5 linked regions of the Pseudoduganella albidiflava genome follow. The protein of the gene in region 1 interacts with the protein of each later gene in a pairwise test. Links are inferred from orthologs where the notes say so. Each region holds a gene or a part of one and is shown on either strand. Other genes may lie near its edges. The genes, in order: secA, secB, ybgC, EYF70_RS10560 and secG.

Region 1 (3,429 bases):
ATGGCCTCCACGGGCGTCGCCGCTTTCTTGCAATCGAAACTGGCCGCGTGCGCCGCCACGGGCAGCGCGGTGCCGAGGCAGGTGGCGAGGGCAAGAATGATGGTGCTGGTTTTCATGGGCGGGCGGCGCGGGAGTAAAACGGCGATGGTAATGCAAGCGCCTGTCGAGATGTGAACAACCGGGATCAGGTACAGGCAAAAAAAAACCGGGGCACGCCCCGGTTTCTTCATCAAGCCAGCTTGCCGTGGCAAGCCTTGTACTTCTTGCCGCTGCCGCATGGGCAGGGGTCGTTGCGGCCGACCTTCGGCCCGACCTGCACCGTGGCCTCCTGCATGCCGCCGGGAGCCGGATGGGCGGTCGGCGCCAGCAGTTCTTCCGGCGCCGCGTTCGGATCGAAGTCGGCGTGCTGGAAACTCACGTTTTCCAGGTGCGTGGCAGCAAGGGCCGCCTCGGCCGCTTCGACTTCCTCGCGCGACTGGATCCGCACCGTCATCACCTGGCGCACCACTTCGTTCTTGATCAGGTCCAGCATCTGGGCGAACAGTTCGAACGCTTCGCGCTTGTACTCCTGCTTCGGGTTCTTCTGCGCATAGCCGCGCAGGTGGATACCCTGGCGCAGGTGGTCCAGCGCCGCCAGGTGTTCGCGCCAGTGGCTGTCCACTGCCTGCAGCATCACGCTGCGCTCGAAGCCGCCGAACGCTTCCTTGCCGACGATGGCGATCTTGGCGTTGTACTGCTCGTCCGCGGCGGCGACCACGCGCTCGACGAGGTCTTCGTCGGTCAGGTTCGATTCCTTCTCCAGCATTTCCGTCAGCGGCACGTCGATGCGCCATTCGGCAGCCAGCGCGGCCTGCAGGGCCGGCACGTCCCACTGCTCTTCGACCGATTCTTCCGGCACGTACTGGCGCACCAGGTCGGTGAACACGCCGTGGCGCAGGTTCTGGATCATTTCGGCGATCTCGGTGGCTTCCAGCAGCTCGTTACGCTGCTGGTAGATCACCTTGCGCTGGTCGTTGGAGACGTCGTCGTATTCGAGCAGCTGCTTGCGGATGTCGAAGTTGCGGGCCTCGACCTTGCGCTGCGCCGATTCGATCGAGCGCGTGACGATACCGGCTTCGATCGGCTCGCCTTCCGGCATCTTCAGGCGTTCCATGATGGCGCGCACGCGGTCGCCGGCGAAGATGCGCAGGAGCGGATCGTCCAGCGACAGGTAAAAGCGCGAGGAGCCCGGGTCGCCCTGGCGGCCGGAACGGCCGCGCAGCTGGTTGTCCACCCGGCGCGATTCGTGGCGCTCGGTGCCGATGATGTGCAGGCCGCCGGCCGCCACCACCTGCTCGTGCAGCGCCTGCCAGCCATCGCGCAGCTTTTGCGCGCGCGCTTGCTTCTCGGCGTCCGACAGGTTCGGATCGGCTTCCAGGAACTTGATCTGGTTCTCGACATTGCCGCCCAGGACGATGTCGGTACCGCGGCCGGCCATGTTGGTGGCGATCGTGATCGCCTTCGGCGAGCCGGCCTGCGCGATGATCTCCGCTTCGCGGGCGTGCTGTTTCGCGTTCAGCACGTTGTGCGGCAGCTTGGCCTTGTCGAGGATCGACGCCAGCAGCTCGGAATTCTCGATCGACGTGGTACCCACCAGCACCGGCTGGCCGCGCTCGTAGCAATCGCGGATGTCGGTCACCATGGCCTGGTATTTTTCCTGGGCCGACTTGTATACCTGGTCCTGCTTGTCCTTGCGGGCGGACGGGCGGTTCGGCGGGATCACCACGGTTTCCAGGCCGTAGATGTCCTGGAATTCGAATGCTTCCGTATCGGCGGTACCGGTCATGCCGGACAGCTTGGTGTACATGCGGAAGTAGTTCTGGAACGTGATCGAGGCCAGCGTCTGGTTCTCGTTCTGGATCTTCACGCCTTCCTTCGCCTCGACCGCCTGGTGCAGGCCGTCGGACCAGCGGCGGCCCGTCATCATGCGGCCGGTGAATTCATCGACGATCACCACTTCGCCGTTCTGCACCACGTAGTGCTGGTCCTTGTGGTACAGCGCATGCGCGCGCAGCGCGGCATACAGGTGGTGCACCAGCGTGATGTTGGCGGAGTCGTACAGCGAGGCGCCTTCCGGCAGCAGGCCCATTTTCGTCAGGATCGCCTCGGCCTTCTCGTGGCCGGCTTCGGTCAGCAGCACCTGGTGCGCTTTCTCGTCCTTCGTATAGTCGCCCGGCACTTCGACATTGCCCTTGCCGTCCGGCTTTTCCTCGCCGATCTGCAGGGTCAGCAGCTTCGGCACTTCGTTGATCTTGTGGTACAGGTCCGTGTGGTTCTCGGCCTGGCCGGAAATGATCAGCGGCGTGCGGGCCTCGTCGATCAGGATCGAGTCGACTTCGTCGACGATCGCGTAATTCAGGCCGCGCTGCACCCGGTCGCGGATGTCGAACACCATGTTGTCGCGCAGGTAGTCGAAACCGAATTCGTTGTTGGTGCCATACGTGATGTCCGACGCATAGGCCTGCTGCTTGACCGAGTGTTCCATCTGCCCCAGGTTGACACCCGTGGTCAGGCCCAGCCAGCGATACAGCTTGCCCATGGTTTCGGCGTCGCGCTGGGCCAGGTAATCGTTGACGGTCACGATGTGCACGCCCTTGCCGGACAACGCGTTCAGGTAGGCCGGCAGGGTTGCCGTCAGCGTTTTGCCTTCACCGGTGCGCATCTCGGCGATTTTCCCGTAATGCAGCACCATGCCGCCGAGCAGCTGCACGTCGAAGTGGCGCATCTTGAAGACGCGCTTGGACGCTTCGCGGCATACGGCAAAGGCTTCCACCAGCAAGTCGTCCAGCGCCTCGCCGGCTGCCACGCGTTCCTTGAAGGCGGGCGTCTTGGCCTGCAATTCGGCGTCCGACAGCTTTTCGTACTCGGGTTCGAGAGCGTTGATTGCTTTGACGGTTTTTTGGTACTGCTTGAGCAGCCGCTGGTTACGGCTGCCGAAAATCGCGGTCAGTAAGGACATGCTTGAATTCTTGAATAAACGCCGTTTAAAAAAAGCTCGCTTCGCGACCTCGCCCAAAGCCTGTGGCAAAAGACCATGATTTTAGCACGGGGGTACATGGGGATGGCTGCCGGAAAGACAATAGCCTCAGGGGAACTTGCCGTTCGCTTTACAGCTCACCCTGCAGCTTCCCGTGCAGTGCGCCCGACTCCTGTCCGGCATCGCATGCACCCGCCGCCACGCCGCCGTTGCTGCATGCACGGCGCGGCTATGCTATGTTTCGCGCATGCGATTCAACTCCTTCAATGCCTTCGACCAGACCCGCCGGAACCGGACGGCGGTCGAAGCCACCGACTTCCTGCGCCGCGACGACCGCCTCGCGGCGTTGCTGCCGGCCGTGCAGCGCATGGCGAAGTTGCAGCAGGACTGCGCGAAAGTCCTGCCGGCCGCCT
Region 2 (3,053 bases), 900 kb from region 1 along the record:
CCGATCAGGTCGTCGCTTGAATAGACGCGCATCGTACCGCCGTGCACCACGGCCACCACGCAGTCGCGCAATGCCGCCGAGGTCGAAGCGATGGTCAGCGCGCAGGGCAGGCCGCGCGCGACCTCCTGCGCGAAGGATGGACCCGACAGCGCGCCGCCGGCGATCTCGTCGCCCAGCACATCCCGGAAGATCTGGTGCGGCAGCAAGCCTGTTTCGTACTCGAACCCCTTGCACAGCCAGACCAGGTTCGGGATCGGCCGCCCCTTCAGGCTGTGCAGCAAGGGCCGCAGGCCGGCGACGGGCGTGGCTGCGATGAGCAAGCCCTCCTCGCCATCGGCAGCGCCGTCGCGCTGCACGTGGGCAACGGCCTCGTCGAAATCGGCTGTCACGCGCAATGCCGGCGGAAAGGGAAAACCGGGCAGGTAATGGGTGTTGTCGCGTGCGGCAGCCATGTCGGCCATCGCATCGGCGTTGCGGCCCCACAGGAGCACGTCATGGCGCGCGGCCACGGCGATGGCGACGGCCGTGCCCCAGGCACCGGCGCCCAGTACGGTAATACGGCGCCGGTTCGCTTGATTCTCTTGCATGTCGAATACCCCGGATACCGCAGCGGCGGTATCAAAAAACCCCGATACCGCCGTTGCGGTATCCAAAAACGCCTTACATCGCCGTCTCGGTATCCAATATCAGCGATACCGCCACGGCGGTATCAAAGACCCCAGACGTCGCTGCTGCGCACGAAGCCGTTCAAGCCATCGCGATGCCGCACCTTGACCCAGCCGTTCGCGCCGGGCTCGCCCAGCTCCAGCAGAACGCCCTTGTCGGCCGTAAATACCACGGCGGACGTGTCATCCTCGGCCGTGCGCACCTTCACGTTCGGTACGCGCACGATGACGTTGCGGCGGGAGGAGAGGCCGCGCGCGGGTGTCCAGGCCAGGTCGCCGGACATGTCGCGCACCTTGACCCAGTCGCCATAGGTCAGCACGACTTCCAGCGGCGCGCCGCGCGGCACGATGAACAGCTTGACGCCCTTGGTGGACGGGGCGTCGTACAGCACGGCGGGCGCCGCGCCAACCGTCTTGTAATCGGCAGCCCAGCTGGTGGTGCTCAGCAGCAGAGCGGCTCCTATTATCAAGCGGGTAATACTCATTGCTAAAAACTTTCGTCCAAAATGATCAAAGGCCACAATGGGCCTTTGAATGGGAGAAGCGGCTGCGGGAATTCAATCCGGGGATGCCCCCGGCCGCTCCCGGTTCAGCGATTACTGAACGGTGTTGGTGCCTTCGGCGGTCTTGGCTTGCTGTTCGGCGATAGCCTGCAGGCGCTGCTGGTAGAACACTTCGAAGTTGATCTCGGCCAGGTGGACTGGCGGGAAACCGGCACGGGTGATCAGGTCGGCGATGTTGGCGCGCAGGTACGGGTACACGATGTTCGGGCAACCGATACCCAGCAGCGGATCCAGCTGTTCGGCCGGGATGTTGCGTGCTTCGAAGATGCCTGCCTGCTTGCCTTCCACCAGGAACGCCACCTTGTCGGCTACCTTGGCGGTCACGGTGATCGTCACGGTGGATTCGAAGATGCCTTCCTGCAGGGGCACGGCGCCCACGTCCAGGGCTACTTCGATCGACGGAGCTTGCTGTTCCAGGAAGATTGCCGGGGAATTCGGCTGTTCCAGCGACATGTCTTTCAGGTAGACGCGTTGGATTTGGAATACGGGTTGCAGGTTTTCGTCAGACATGGAACGCTTTCAATGAATTGGACAGATGATTATCGTCGTCCGCCCCGAGCCGGTTGTGCTGGCCTGGATCAAACGCGTGGGCAATTGTAGCAAAACAAATATGCGGAACAGCCTTTTTTTGCCCCGCGTTGCATTTTTATTAATCGACGTAAATCGTCAGCCATTCAGCAGCGGATCGAGGCGGCCGGCCTGGTCCAGCGCATACAGGTCGTCGAAGCCGCCGACGTGGGTTTCGCCCACGTAAATCTGCGGCACCGTGCGGCGCCCCGTCTTCTGCATCATCACCTGGCGCTGCGCCGGATCGAGATCGACGCGGATCTTGTCGATATTCTTGATGCCCTTGCTTTCCAGCAGCCGCTCGGCGCGGATGCAGTACGGGCAGATGGCGGTGGTGTACATGGTTACTTGAGCGGTCATGGCGGTAATCCTTTCTTTACTTGGTGATCGGCAACCCTTGGGTTTTCCACGCTTCGATGCCGCCGTCGAGAACGACCACATCGGCGAATCCCGCCTTTTCCAGAATCTTTGCGGCGCCATAGGCGCGCGTCCCTTTTTGGCAGACGACCACGGCCGTCCTGTTCTTGAATTTGTCCAGCTCGCCGCTGCGCTTGGCCAGTTCCCCCAGCGGGATATTGCGTGCATCGGGCAGGTGGCCTTCACCGAAGGCGGCGGCGTCGCGTACGTCCACAATGGTGGCTTTGGCGCGGTTTATCAACAGTGTAACCTGCTGCGGCGTCGCCCTTTTGCCCCGTTGCGTGAGCGCTGGCCACAGCAGCGCGCCGCCCGACAACACGGCAATGCCAACGAGAAAGATATGGTCGAGGATGAATTTCACTTAGCTTCCATTGGTTGAAGTCAATCCGCGCATTATAAAATAGAAGACGAACAACGGCCCCGGCCGACGATTTCCTATCCTACCCTCCTGAGAAGATTGCTCTATGTACAAAATTGTTTTCATGCGTCATGGCGAGTCCACGTGGAATCTCGAGAACCGTTTCACCGGCTGGACCGACGTGGACTTGACCGAGAAAGGCGTGAAGGAAGCGAAATCCGCCGGGGAAGTGCTCAAGCGCGAAGGCTACACGTTCGACCTGTGCTACACCTCGGTGCTCAAGCGCGCCATCCGCACCCTGTGGCTGACGCTCGATGAAATGGACCTGATGTACCTGCCGGTGAAGAACGACTGGCGCCTGAACGAGCGCCACTATGGCGCCCTGCAGGGCCTGGACAAGGGCGAGACCGCCGCCAAGTTCGGCGACAAGCAGGTGCTGGTCTGGCGCCGCAGCTACGATATTCCGCCGCCATCGCTGGAAGA
Region 3 (3,062 bases), 860 kb from region 1 along the record:
GAGACCGAACGCGCGCCAGCCGCTGTCATGCCGGGGGACCCGGTACGGGCCACCCTTGTTTGCTTCACTCGTCGCCATGCCTTACTTCGTCGCCAGACCGACGCGGTTGATGCCCATCTTTTTCGCTTCGGAAATCAGCTGGATCACGTCGTCGTACTTGCTTTCCTTGTCCCCCGCGATCAGCACCGGATAGTCGGGATTCTCCTCGTGCAGCGCCGCCAGCTTGCGCACCAGCGCATCGCGGTTCGGCGCCGTCTCGGGCGCATCGGCATTCTTGCCCGCGATGCCGATCGACAGCGCACCATTGGGCTTGATCGTGACCTGGATGTACGCATCCGGTGGGCGCACCGATTTTTCCGCATGCGGCAGGTCGATCGAACTGGGGTTGTTCGAGCTCGGCATCACCATGAAGATGATCAGCAGGCACAGCATCACGTCGATATACGGCACGACGTTGATCTCGGACTTCAGCTTGCGGCCGCGGCCGCCACGCATGCTGCCACTGTTGAAGGAAGACGCCATGATGGACCCCTATCGCGACTGGCGCTGCAGGATGTTGGAGAATTCCTCGACGAAGCTTTCAAAGCGGATCGCCAGGCGGTCGATGTCGTGCGAAAAACGGTTGTAGGCCACCACCGCCGGGATCGCCGCGAACAGGCCGATCGCGGTGGCGATCAGCGCTTCGGCGATGCCGGGCGCCACGGCCGACAGCGTGGCCTGCTGCACGTTGGCCAGGCCGCGGAAGGCGTTCATGATGCCCCACACGGTGCCCAGCAGGCCGATATACGGCGAGACGGAACCGACCGACGCCAGGAATGCCAGGTGCGATTCGAGCACATCCATCTCGCGCTGGAACGCGGCGCGCATCGCGCGGCGGGCGCCGTCGAGCAGCGCGCCGCCATCGAACGTTTCACGGTTGGCCGCCACGGCCTGCTTGCCCTTGATGAACTCGCCCATACCCGCTTCGAAGATGCGCGACAGCGCGCCATTGTTGGCGCGGTTGCTGCCGGCGGCCTGGTACAGCTGGTGCAGGTTGCCGCCGGCCCAGAAGGTTTTCTCGAAGTCGATCGTCAGGCGGCGCGCGGCGCGCACGTCGAACCATTTCTTGAAAATGTAGGTCCAGCTGACGATCGAGAGGCCGAGCAGCAACGCCATGATCAGCTGGACGATCAGGTGGGCGTTGGAGATGAGGGCGATGAAGGAAAGATCTTGGGAACCGTTCATTTATGAATTAGTTAGAATGTAAGTACGGCAAAGGGTCATGCTGGCGGTGGCATCCGCCTGCCCATCGGTGACGCTGCCCGGCCGGCGCTACGCTACATAGGCACGCATGCGCTCGGCCACTTCGTCGGGCACGGCGCGGGGACGCAGCGCGGAATCGACGCAGCCGATCTTGACCAGCGCCGTGTTAAGCAAGGTCGTGCCACGCCATGCCTGCTGCCGGAACACGATGGAGGCACGGCCAAGCTTCTCGATAACTAGTGTTAATTCTAGGGCATCGTCCAGTTTGGCCGGCGCATGATAGTCCGCGCTCACGTTCTTCACCACGAACATCGCATCGTGGGCTTCCAGCAGCGCCTGTTGGCCAACGCCGATCGCACGCAGCCATTCGGTACGCGCACGTTCGAAGAACTTCAGGTAATTCGCGTAATAAACGATGCCGCCCGCGTCCGTATCCTCGTAATAGACACGGACTTCCCAGGTGAACTCTGATGGCATGATCATTTGTTACAAGTGTTATTAGGCAACATTCTACGTCATTTAGCATACAACGTTGCCAAAAGTTTGCTGACAGCATGTCAAGCTGGGCAGTTAAACAAATCCCCTGCAAACGACCAATACTTGTAACAATCGCTTACGAATGATTCGCCTGGGCAATGCACGGCGGCACGGTATCAGCCCGCGCGCTTGACCGCCAGCGGTCCCGCCGCCTGGCAGGTCGGCATCAGCTCGATCATGTTGATGTTGACATGCGGCGGCAAGGTGGCGATCCAGTACGCGGTGGCGGCGATGTCTTCCGCCGTCAACGGCGTGGTGCCTTCGTACACTTTCGCCGCCGCGGCATCGTCGCCCTTCAGGCGCACGTTCGAGAATTCGGTGCCGCCGCACAGGCCCGGCGCGATATTGGTGGCGCGCACCCCGGTGCCCACCAGGTCCGAGCGCAGGTTCAGCGTGAACTGGTCGACGAAGGCCTTGGTGGCGCCATAGACATTGCCGCCGGGGTAGGGGAAGCGGCCGGCCACCGAGCCCAGGTTGATGACCAGCCCGCTATTGCGTTCCACCATGCCGGGCAGGACGGCACGGGTCATCGTGACCAGGCCGGTGCAGTTGGTGGCGATCATGGTTTCCCAGTCTTCCAGCGCTGCTTCGTGCGCCGGACGGATGCCCAGCGCCAGTCCGGCATTGTTGATCAGCACGTCGATGTCGCGCCAGTCGGCCGGCAGCGCCGCAAGTGCCGCGTGGATGGCCGCTTTGTCGGTCACGTCCAGCGGCACGGCGCGCACGTTCGGCCCCAGTTCGCCGGCCAGCGCTTCCAGCCGGTCTTCGCGGCGGCCGGAAATCAGCACGCGGTGGCCGTTGGTGGCAAAGATGCGCGCCATCGCGGCGCCGAAACCGGCGGTGGCGCCGGTGATGAAGACGATCATGTGCTTTCCTCGAGGTTGCGATTGTTGGCGGGATTTGGTCAAAACGGTCCGGCGAAGCCGGTCAACCCCCGATTGTAGCCGAAGCGACAGCATTGTGGTCGCGCTACCAATGGCGCGGGACGCCTGGCGCGGCACGCTTCCTTGCTCTTGCACAGTACATCACATACAATCTTGGCTCCATTTATGTCTCACGTAACTGGCGAAAAGCCAGCGGCGCCACCGGCACCGCGGGCGAAAGGTGGGGATCCACCGGGGAACGTGAGATGTCACAACGCCGTTCGCCTGGGCAGCCACGATGGAATCGCGCGAGTGTACGTGCGACCGGGCTGCCTTCGCTTACCCGGCCTTCGTCATTCGATCCTATCTGCCAGTCCTAATCGGAGTAATTTCATGTTCGCAAAAGATCACACCCTCGCC
Region 4 (2,936 bases), 3.2 Mb from region 1 along the record:
CCGCCGAGGTGATCCACCTGGGCAGCCTGGCGCTGGCGCGCGAACCCTTGGCGCAGCGGCTGGTGGAGCAGGCCGTGCTGGCACGGCGCGCTGGCCGCCGCATCGCCTTCGATCCGAACTTCCGCAACGAGATGCGCGATCCCGCCTACCGGCCGGTGTTCCAGCAGGTCGCCGCGATCGCCAGCTACATCAAGGTGTCCGATGAAGACCTGGAAGGCCTGTTCCCGGGGCGCTCGCCGGGCGACGCGCTGGCCGAACTGCGCGCGCTGGCGCCGGACGCCGAGATCCTGCTCACGCGCGGCGCGGATGGCCTGACGCTGTTCAGCGGCGAGCGTGTGCTGGAAGCTCCGGCGCGCCGCGTGGCGGTCGTCGACACCGTCGGCTGCGGCGATGCGTCGATGGCGGGCTGGATCAGCGGCATGCTGCTGCATCCGGACCTGCCGGCGCCACGCCAGCTGGCCCGCATCGCGGCGGTGGCCGCGGTGGCCGCGATGCATGCGGGGCCCTACGCCCCCTCCGCGCAGGAAGCCGACGCGCTGCTCGACTAACGGCTCAGCGCCACCCGGGCAGCGGACTTTCCCCGCCTGCCACCCGAGCCGTCCGGTGCGCCGCCGGAACGGCTCACCCATCCCGTCCCGACCCATTGAAGCTGCCGCGGCTCCGTGCCGCGGCGGGAGGGACGCGCTTTGCCTCGCGTTCGCGCGCCGTTCCGGCACACGGACCTCGAACCAATTGAAACCATCAGGAGACATCATGCGCATGAATCGCATCGCGCTGGCGCTGCTCGCGCTCGCGCCGGTTTTTCCCGCGGCCGCCGTGGAGGTCCAGCCGTACTTGCGCGCCCACGCCGGCGTCAATTCCGAGCATGGCGGACAAACCTGCTTCGGCCTGGCCGGCGCGGAGTCGAAGTACCGGCTGGGCAACGAATGCGGTGTCTATGGCGAGCTGCTGCTCGGCCAGGAACTGCAGCGGGGCACCGACGGCTCGGCCCTGAAGGGCTACGCGATGCTCAACCTGGCCAACGATGCCGCGTCCAGCAATGCGCGGCGGCCGCAGGGCGGCTGGTCCATCGGCCTGCCGCAAGCCTACCTGGCGCTGGAAAACCTGCCCGCCCTGGGCGGCGCCACGCTGTGGGCGGGGCGGCGCTACTACAAGCGCGAATCGACGCACATCACCGACTTCATGTACTGGAATCCGTCCGGCCTGGGCGGCGGCATCGAGAACCTGCCGGTCGGCGGCCTGCGCTTCAGCTATGCCTTCCTGCACGACGACCGGGAGACGATGCCGACCATGCAGGCCGGCGATACGGCCAGCCGGCACGACTTCCAGCTGCGTGGCCTGGAGGTGAATCGGGGCGGGTCGCTGGAGTTCGGCGTGACGCTCATCCACGGCAACGGCGAGGGCGACCGCCACGGCGGCTCGATGCTGACCGTGCAGCACCGGCAGGGCGGCTTGCCCGGCGGCGGCGAGAACCGGCTTGCGCTCCAGTGGGGCACCGGCGCGGGCGCCGACAATGGCGCCACCGGCGACACCAGCAACGGCAGCGACGTGCACCGGCTGCGCATCGTCGAGGGCTGGCATGCCCAGGTCAATGGGCGCCTGGGCGCCGAGCTGGTCGCCGTGTGGCAGCGCGATACGGCGCACGATCCGGCCAAGGCGAAGACCTGGGCCAGCGCGGGCGGGCGCGTGTCGTACGGCATCACCGACCATGTGAAGCTGCTGGCCGACCTCGGGCATGACCGGGTGGCGCCACGCAACGGCGAGACGCGGCGGCTGACCAAGTTCACCGGCGCGATTGCGCTGTCATCGGGGCCAGGCTACTTCGAGCGCCCCGAACTGCGCCTGTTCTTCACGCATGCGCGCTGGAACGACGCGGCCCGCGCCGCGGCGGCCGATGGCGATCCGCTGGCCGCGAACGGCGTATTCGGCAAGGCGCTCAGCGGGTACACGGTGGGTGTCGCGTTTGAGAATTGCTGGTAGATCGCGTGCGGCGCCATGCGTTGCCGGAGCCGCCCCGCACCGGAAAGCCGGCGCGTCCCGCGCCGGCTTTCCCGCCTCAGCGGCGGCGCCGCCCGGCCCAGCCCAGCACGGCCACCCCGGCCAGCAGCATCCCGTACGTGGCCGGTTCCGGCACCGGCGACAGCAGCACGACATGGAGATCCGAGCCGTCGTATGCCGTGCCCAGGATCTGACCCGCTTCATTCACCTCGGTGACGCCCAACCTCCAGCCTTCGGCACCCTCGGTCAGCGCGGTGAGCTTGGTCTTGACGCCATTCTCGACGATGACACCCCAGCCATCCTGGTCGGTACCATAGATGCGGCCGCTTGCGTCGATGTACGAAATCCTCGACAAGTCGCCGTGCGATTCCGTCGTGCCGTCGGCGCGGATGATGAAGGCGTGGCTGGAATGCAGTTCGTCGCGACTGCCGAATACGTCGCCCCGCTCCGAGATGCCGTCGACACTGTAGCCGAATTCGGACTGGAAAGTGCCCAGGTCTTCCATTTCGCCGTCGGTCCAGCGGAACACCCGCCCATAGCCTTCCTCGGTGCTGGAAATGCCCGCGACCTGGCCCCGCTCGTTCAGTGCGCTGGCCCACGTGTAGTTGCCACCCAGCGAACCCAGGTCCACCATGCCGCCCGCTTCGCTCCACAGGTAGCTGCCGAACGCCACGTTCGGCTTCCCGTAGGTCACCAGTACGGAGCCGGCATTATTGACGGCGTATGCCGTACTCGAGATGCCAGCCAGGCCGCCCAGGTCCCGGTAGGTGCCGTTGGCGTACACGAATGCCCGGTCCTCCCACGTCGACGTCCCGGCCCTGCCCACGATGGTGCCGTGGTCATTGATCCCCCACGCGCTGCTGGAGACGATCGAGGAGGGTACCGGCACGGCGGCAATCCCCGATGCCGAGTATGTCTGGGCGACATAATCGCAGCAT
Region 5 (2,987 bases), 4.2 Mb from region 1 along the record:
CGTCGGCCTTGACGACCAGGGTGATTTCACCGAGGGCCACGCTGAGCGTGACGCGCTCGCCCAGGGCGCCGGTAATGGCGCCTTGCAAAGCTTCCAGTTGTGTTGTCATATATCTTGAGCGCCCCGTTACCGTGCAATCGTATTGGTGCGCTTGATCTTGTTTTGCAGCTGCATGATGCCGTACAACAGTGCCTCGGCGGTCGGCGGGCAACCCGGCACGTAGACGTCGACGGGCACGATGCGATCGCAGCCGCGCACGACGGAGTAGGAGTAGTGGTAGTAGCCGCCGCCGTTGGCGCACGAGCCCATCGAGATGACCCAGCGCGGTTCCGGCATCTGGTCGTACACCTTGCGCAGTGCCGGCGCCATCTTGTTGCACAGCGTGCCGGCCACGATCATCACGTCGGAGTGACGCGGCGACGGACGGAACACGACGCCGAAGCGGTCCATGTCGTAACGGGCAGCGCCCACGTGCATCATTTCAACCGCGCAGCACGCCAGGCCGAACGTCATCGGGAACATCGACCCGGTGCGTGCCCAGTTGATCAGCTTGTCGGCCGAGGTGGTGATGAAACCTTCGTTTAATACGCCTTCAATAGCCATGGCTTATTCCCAATCAAGGGCACCTTTCTTCCAGATATACCAAAAACCGACGACGAATTCAGCGATGAACACCATCATCGTCACGTAGCCCTGCCAGCCCAGTTCGCGCATGGAGACGCCCCATGGGAAGAAGAAAGCCGTTTCAAGGTCGAACAGAATGAAGAGGATTGCGACGAGGTAGTAACGCACGTCGAATTTCATGCGCGCGTCTTCGAAGGCTTCGAAGCCGCACTCGTAGGGGGAGAGCTTCGCCGCGTCGGGGCGATATGGACCCAGCAGACGGCCCAGTACCTGGGGGGCTACACCGACACCGATGCCGACCAGGATAAATAGAAGTACGGGGAAATAAGTTTCGAGGTTCACGATAGGGTCACAGCTGTTGTTGAACGACCGGTTGGCGAGGTACCACACCGTTGCGGTGCGGTCTGGAAGCTCGACCCCTATCGAATGCTGAGACGGGGACCGAACGACACATCCTCGTAAAAAAACCAGCTAGAGGCTGTGAGGACAAACTCCTGGGCCTTTTGCTGGCTTCTCAAATTTCTGGTGCCGACGACGAGACTCGAACTCGTACAGCTTGCGCCACTACCCCCTCAAGATAGCGTGTCTACCAATTTCACCACGTCGGCATTAAGGCCGCTATTCTACTCGTCTTTGCGCCGTTTGTTAATGTCAATTGCGCGATATCAAGGAGAAAAACGGCAAAAACTTCAAAATTATTCGTTTTACTTCGGTACTGCGGGCGCGGGAGCCGTTGCCGGCGCAGCGCCTTCAGTGACACCTTCAGTGGCACCCGTTGCAGCGCCTTCGGTCGTGGCAGCCGGCACGCCGGCGTTCGAGGCAGGTGGCACGCCGGCATTCGCTGCCGGTGCTGCCGGCGCAGCAGGCGCCGCCGCCGGAATGGCCGCCGAACCCTTGACCGGCACGGTCACGTTCTGCAGGATGCCGCCACCGCTGTTCGCGGTACGGCCATTGGACATCACCGCCAGCCCGAGCGTCGCACCGAAGAAGATCGCCGCCGCCAGCGCCGTCGACTTCGACAGGAAGTTCGACGAACCGCTGGCACCGAACAGGCTGCCGGACGAACCGGAACCAAACGCGGCGCCCATGTCGGCGCCTTTGCCGTGCTGCATCAGCACGAGGCCGATGATGGCCAGCGCCGATAAAACCTGTACTACCACGACCAGATTGAACAAGGTGTTCATGCTATTCCATTCTCAATTTTAAATGCGCGGGCTTGCGGCCCGCCTACCCCACCCGTTACCGGGATGTTCCTGCACTGCCGGCCGATTGGCCGTTCAGTTAATATCCATTATCGGCACGCCAACCCGGCAATTACCAGATTCGCTACCCGGCCATTGCCAGCCGATTACCAGCGATTACCGGGCAATAGCTGGTCGATAGCTGGGCAATAACCGATTCAAGCCGCGCTTACCGCCCGGTTACCACATCACCGGCAGGCAATTACCAGCCGTTACTAATCCGGCATTACCGCTGGCGTTCGAAAATCATTTGCCGCCGAATTTGCTGCTTGATTTGCTGCTCAGTTTCCTGCTTTTGCGATGCCCAGGAAATCCTGCGCCTTCAGCGATGCGCCACCGATCAGGCCACCGTCGATATCGGCCTGGGCCATCAGATCTCCCGCATTCTCGGGCTTCATGCTGCCGCCGTACAGGATCTGCAACTTCGCCGCCGCCTCCGCGCTGCGCACCGCCACCTGCTTGCGCAGCGCGGCGTGCACTTCCTGCGCCAGCGCCGGCGTGGCCGTCTTGCCGGTGCCGATCGCCCACACGGGCTCGTAGGCCAGCACGATCTTTTCCAGCGCCGGGTTTTCCAGCACGTCGAGCACCGCTTGCAGTTGCGCGCATACCACGACGTTGGTCCTGCCCGCCTCGCGCTGCTCCAGCGTTTCACCCACGCACACCACCGGGGTCAGCCCGGCGTTGAGCGCGGCAAGCGCCTTTTGCGCCACCAGCTCATTGCTTTCGTGGTGGTACGCGCGGCGCTCGGAGTGACCGACGAGCACGTAGCGGCAACCGAATTCCTGCAGCATCGAGGCCGCCATCTCGCCCGTGTAGGCACCGGCGGCATAGGCCGACACGTCCTGCGCGCCCCACGCGACCGGCGTTCCGGACAGCTCCGCCTGGCACTGCGCCAGGTACGGCGCCGGTACACACACTGCCATATCGGCATTGCCGGCGGCATGGCCTGCGACGATCCCGCGTAATAATACAGAATTGCCGGCAAGGCTGCCGTTCATCTTCCAGTTTCCGATGACGAGTTTGCGACGCATGGCTGTCCGAGTTGTTTGAGTTGTAAGGTAACCCGGGATTGTAACGTGCTCGGCAATACAGGGTCAAACCCGCAATCGTCAATTCGATGAG

What was found.
Region 2: the proteins of secA (region 1) and secB interact in binary tests that used the Escherichia coli proteins (3 or more experiments, as listed by UniProt). The link is inferred for Pseudoduganella albidiflava from one-to-one orthologs.
Region 3: the proteins of secA (region 1) and ybgC interact in binary tests that used the Escherichia coli proteins (3 or more experiments, as listed by UniProt). The link is inferred for Pseudoduganella albidiflava from one-to-one orthologs.
Region 4: the proteins of secA (region 1) and EYF70_RS10560 interact in binary tests that used the Escherichia coli proteins (3 or more experiments, as listed by UniProt). The link is inferred for Pseudoduganella albidiflava from one-to-one orthologs.
Region 5: the proteins of secA (region 1) and secG interact in binary tests that used the Escherichia coli proteins (3 or more experiments, as listed by UniProt). The link is inferred for Pseudoduganella albidiflava from one-to-one orthologs.

The regions. Positions count from the first base shown.
Region 1 is NZ_CP036401.1:5,708,521-5,711,949, forward strand. Bases 30-3,335 are described here. They hold secA (preprotein translocase subunit SecA), read right to left. Parts: upstream 2,999-3,335; coding sequence 230-2,998; downstream 30-229. Other genes in these bases: EYF70_RS23635 (lysozyme inhibitor LprI family protein), read right to left, coding at 30-116; EYF70_RS23645 (DciA family protein), read left to right, coding at 3,264-3,335. In the rest of the region: more of EYF70_RS23635, read right to left, coding at 1-29; more of EYF70_RS23645, read left to right, coding at 3,336-3,429. UniProt on the Escherichia coli protein: Required for protein export, interacts with the SecYEG preprotein conducting channel.
Region 2 is NZ_CP036401.1:6,606,209-6,609,261, reverse strand. What follows is about bases 1-2,930. They hold secB (protein-export chaperone SecB), read right to left. Parts: upstream 1,739-2,930; coding sequence 1,262-1,738; downstream 1-1,261. Other genes in these bases: gpmA (2,3-diphosphoglycerate-dependent phosphoglycerate mutase), read left to right, coding at 2,677-2,930; EYF70_RS27375 (rhodanese-like domain-containing protein), read right to left, coding at 2,172-2,573; grxC (glutaredoxin 3), read right to left, coding at 1,895-2,155; EYF70_RS27390 (SH3 domain-containing protein), read right to left, coding at 710-1,150; EYF70_RS27395 (NAD(P)H-dependent glycerol-3-phosphate dehydrogenase), read right to left, coding at 1-587. Outside these bases: more of gpmA, read left to right, coding at 2,931-3,053. UniProt on the Escherichia coli protein: One of the proteins required for the normal export of some preproteins out of the cell cytoplasm. It is a molecular chaperone that binds to a subset of precursor proteins, maintaining them in a translocation-competent state.
Region 3 is NZ_CP036401.1:4,852,079-4,855,140, reverse strand. What follows is about bases 16-2,954. They hold ybgC (tol-pal system-associated acyl-CoA thioesterase), read right to left. Parts: upstream 1,720-2,954; coding sequence 1,312-1,719; downstream 16-1,311. Other genes in these bases: EYF70_RS20105 (SDR family NAD(P)-dependent oxidoreductase), read right to left, coding at 1,896-2,645; tolQ (protein TolQ), read right to left, coding at 532-1,224; EYF70_RS20120 (ExbD/TolR family protein), read right to left, coding at 82-522; tolA (cell envelope integrity protein TolA), read right to left, coding at 16-78. Also shown: more of tolA, read right to left, coding at 1-15; glyA (serine hydroxymethyltransferase), read left to right, coding at 3,036-3,062.
Region 4 is NZ_CP036401.1:2,509,206-2,512,141, forward strand. The notes cover bases 54-2,866. They hold EYF70_RS10560 (maltoporin), read left to right. Parts: upstream 54-753; coding sequence 754-1,980; downstream 1,981-2,866. Other genes in these bases: EYF70_RS10555 (carbohydrate kinase family protein), read left to right, coding at 54-548; EYF70_RS10565 (HAF repeat-containing PEP-CTERM protein), read right to left, coding at 2,057-2,866. Outside these bases: more of EYF70_RS10555, read left to right, coding at 1-53; more of EYF70_RS10565, read right to left, coding at 2,867-2,936.
Region 5 is NZ_CP036401.1:1,550,449-1,553,435, reverse strand. What follows is about bases 69-2,932. They hold secG (preprotein translocase subunit SecG), read right to left. Parts: upstream 1,809-2,932; coding sequence 1,329-1,808; downstream 69-1,328. Other genes in these bases: tpiA (triose-phosphate isomerase), read right to left, coding at 2,147-2,896; EYF70_RS06645 (NADH-quinone oxidoreductase subunit A), read right to left, coding at 607-966; EYF70_RS06650 (NuoB/complex I 20 kDa subunit family protein), read right to left, coding at 127-603; EYF70_RS06655 (NADH-quinone oxidoreductase subunit C), read right to left, coding at 69-109. In the rest of the region: more of EYF70_RS06655, read right to left, coding at 1-68. UniProt on the Escherichia coli protein: Subunit of the protein translocation channel SecYEG. Overexpression of some hybrid proteins has been thought to jam the protein secretion apparatus resulting in cell death; while this may be true it also results in FtsH-mediated degradation of SecY.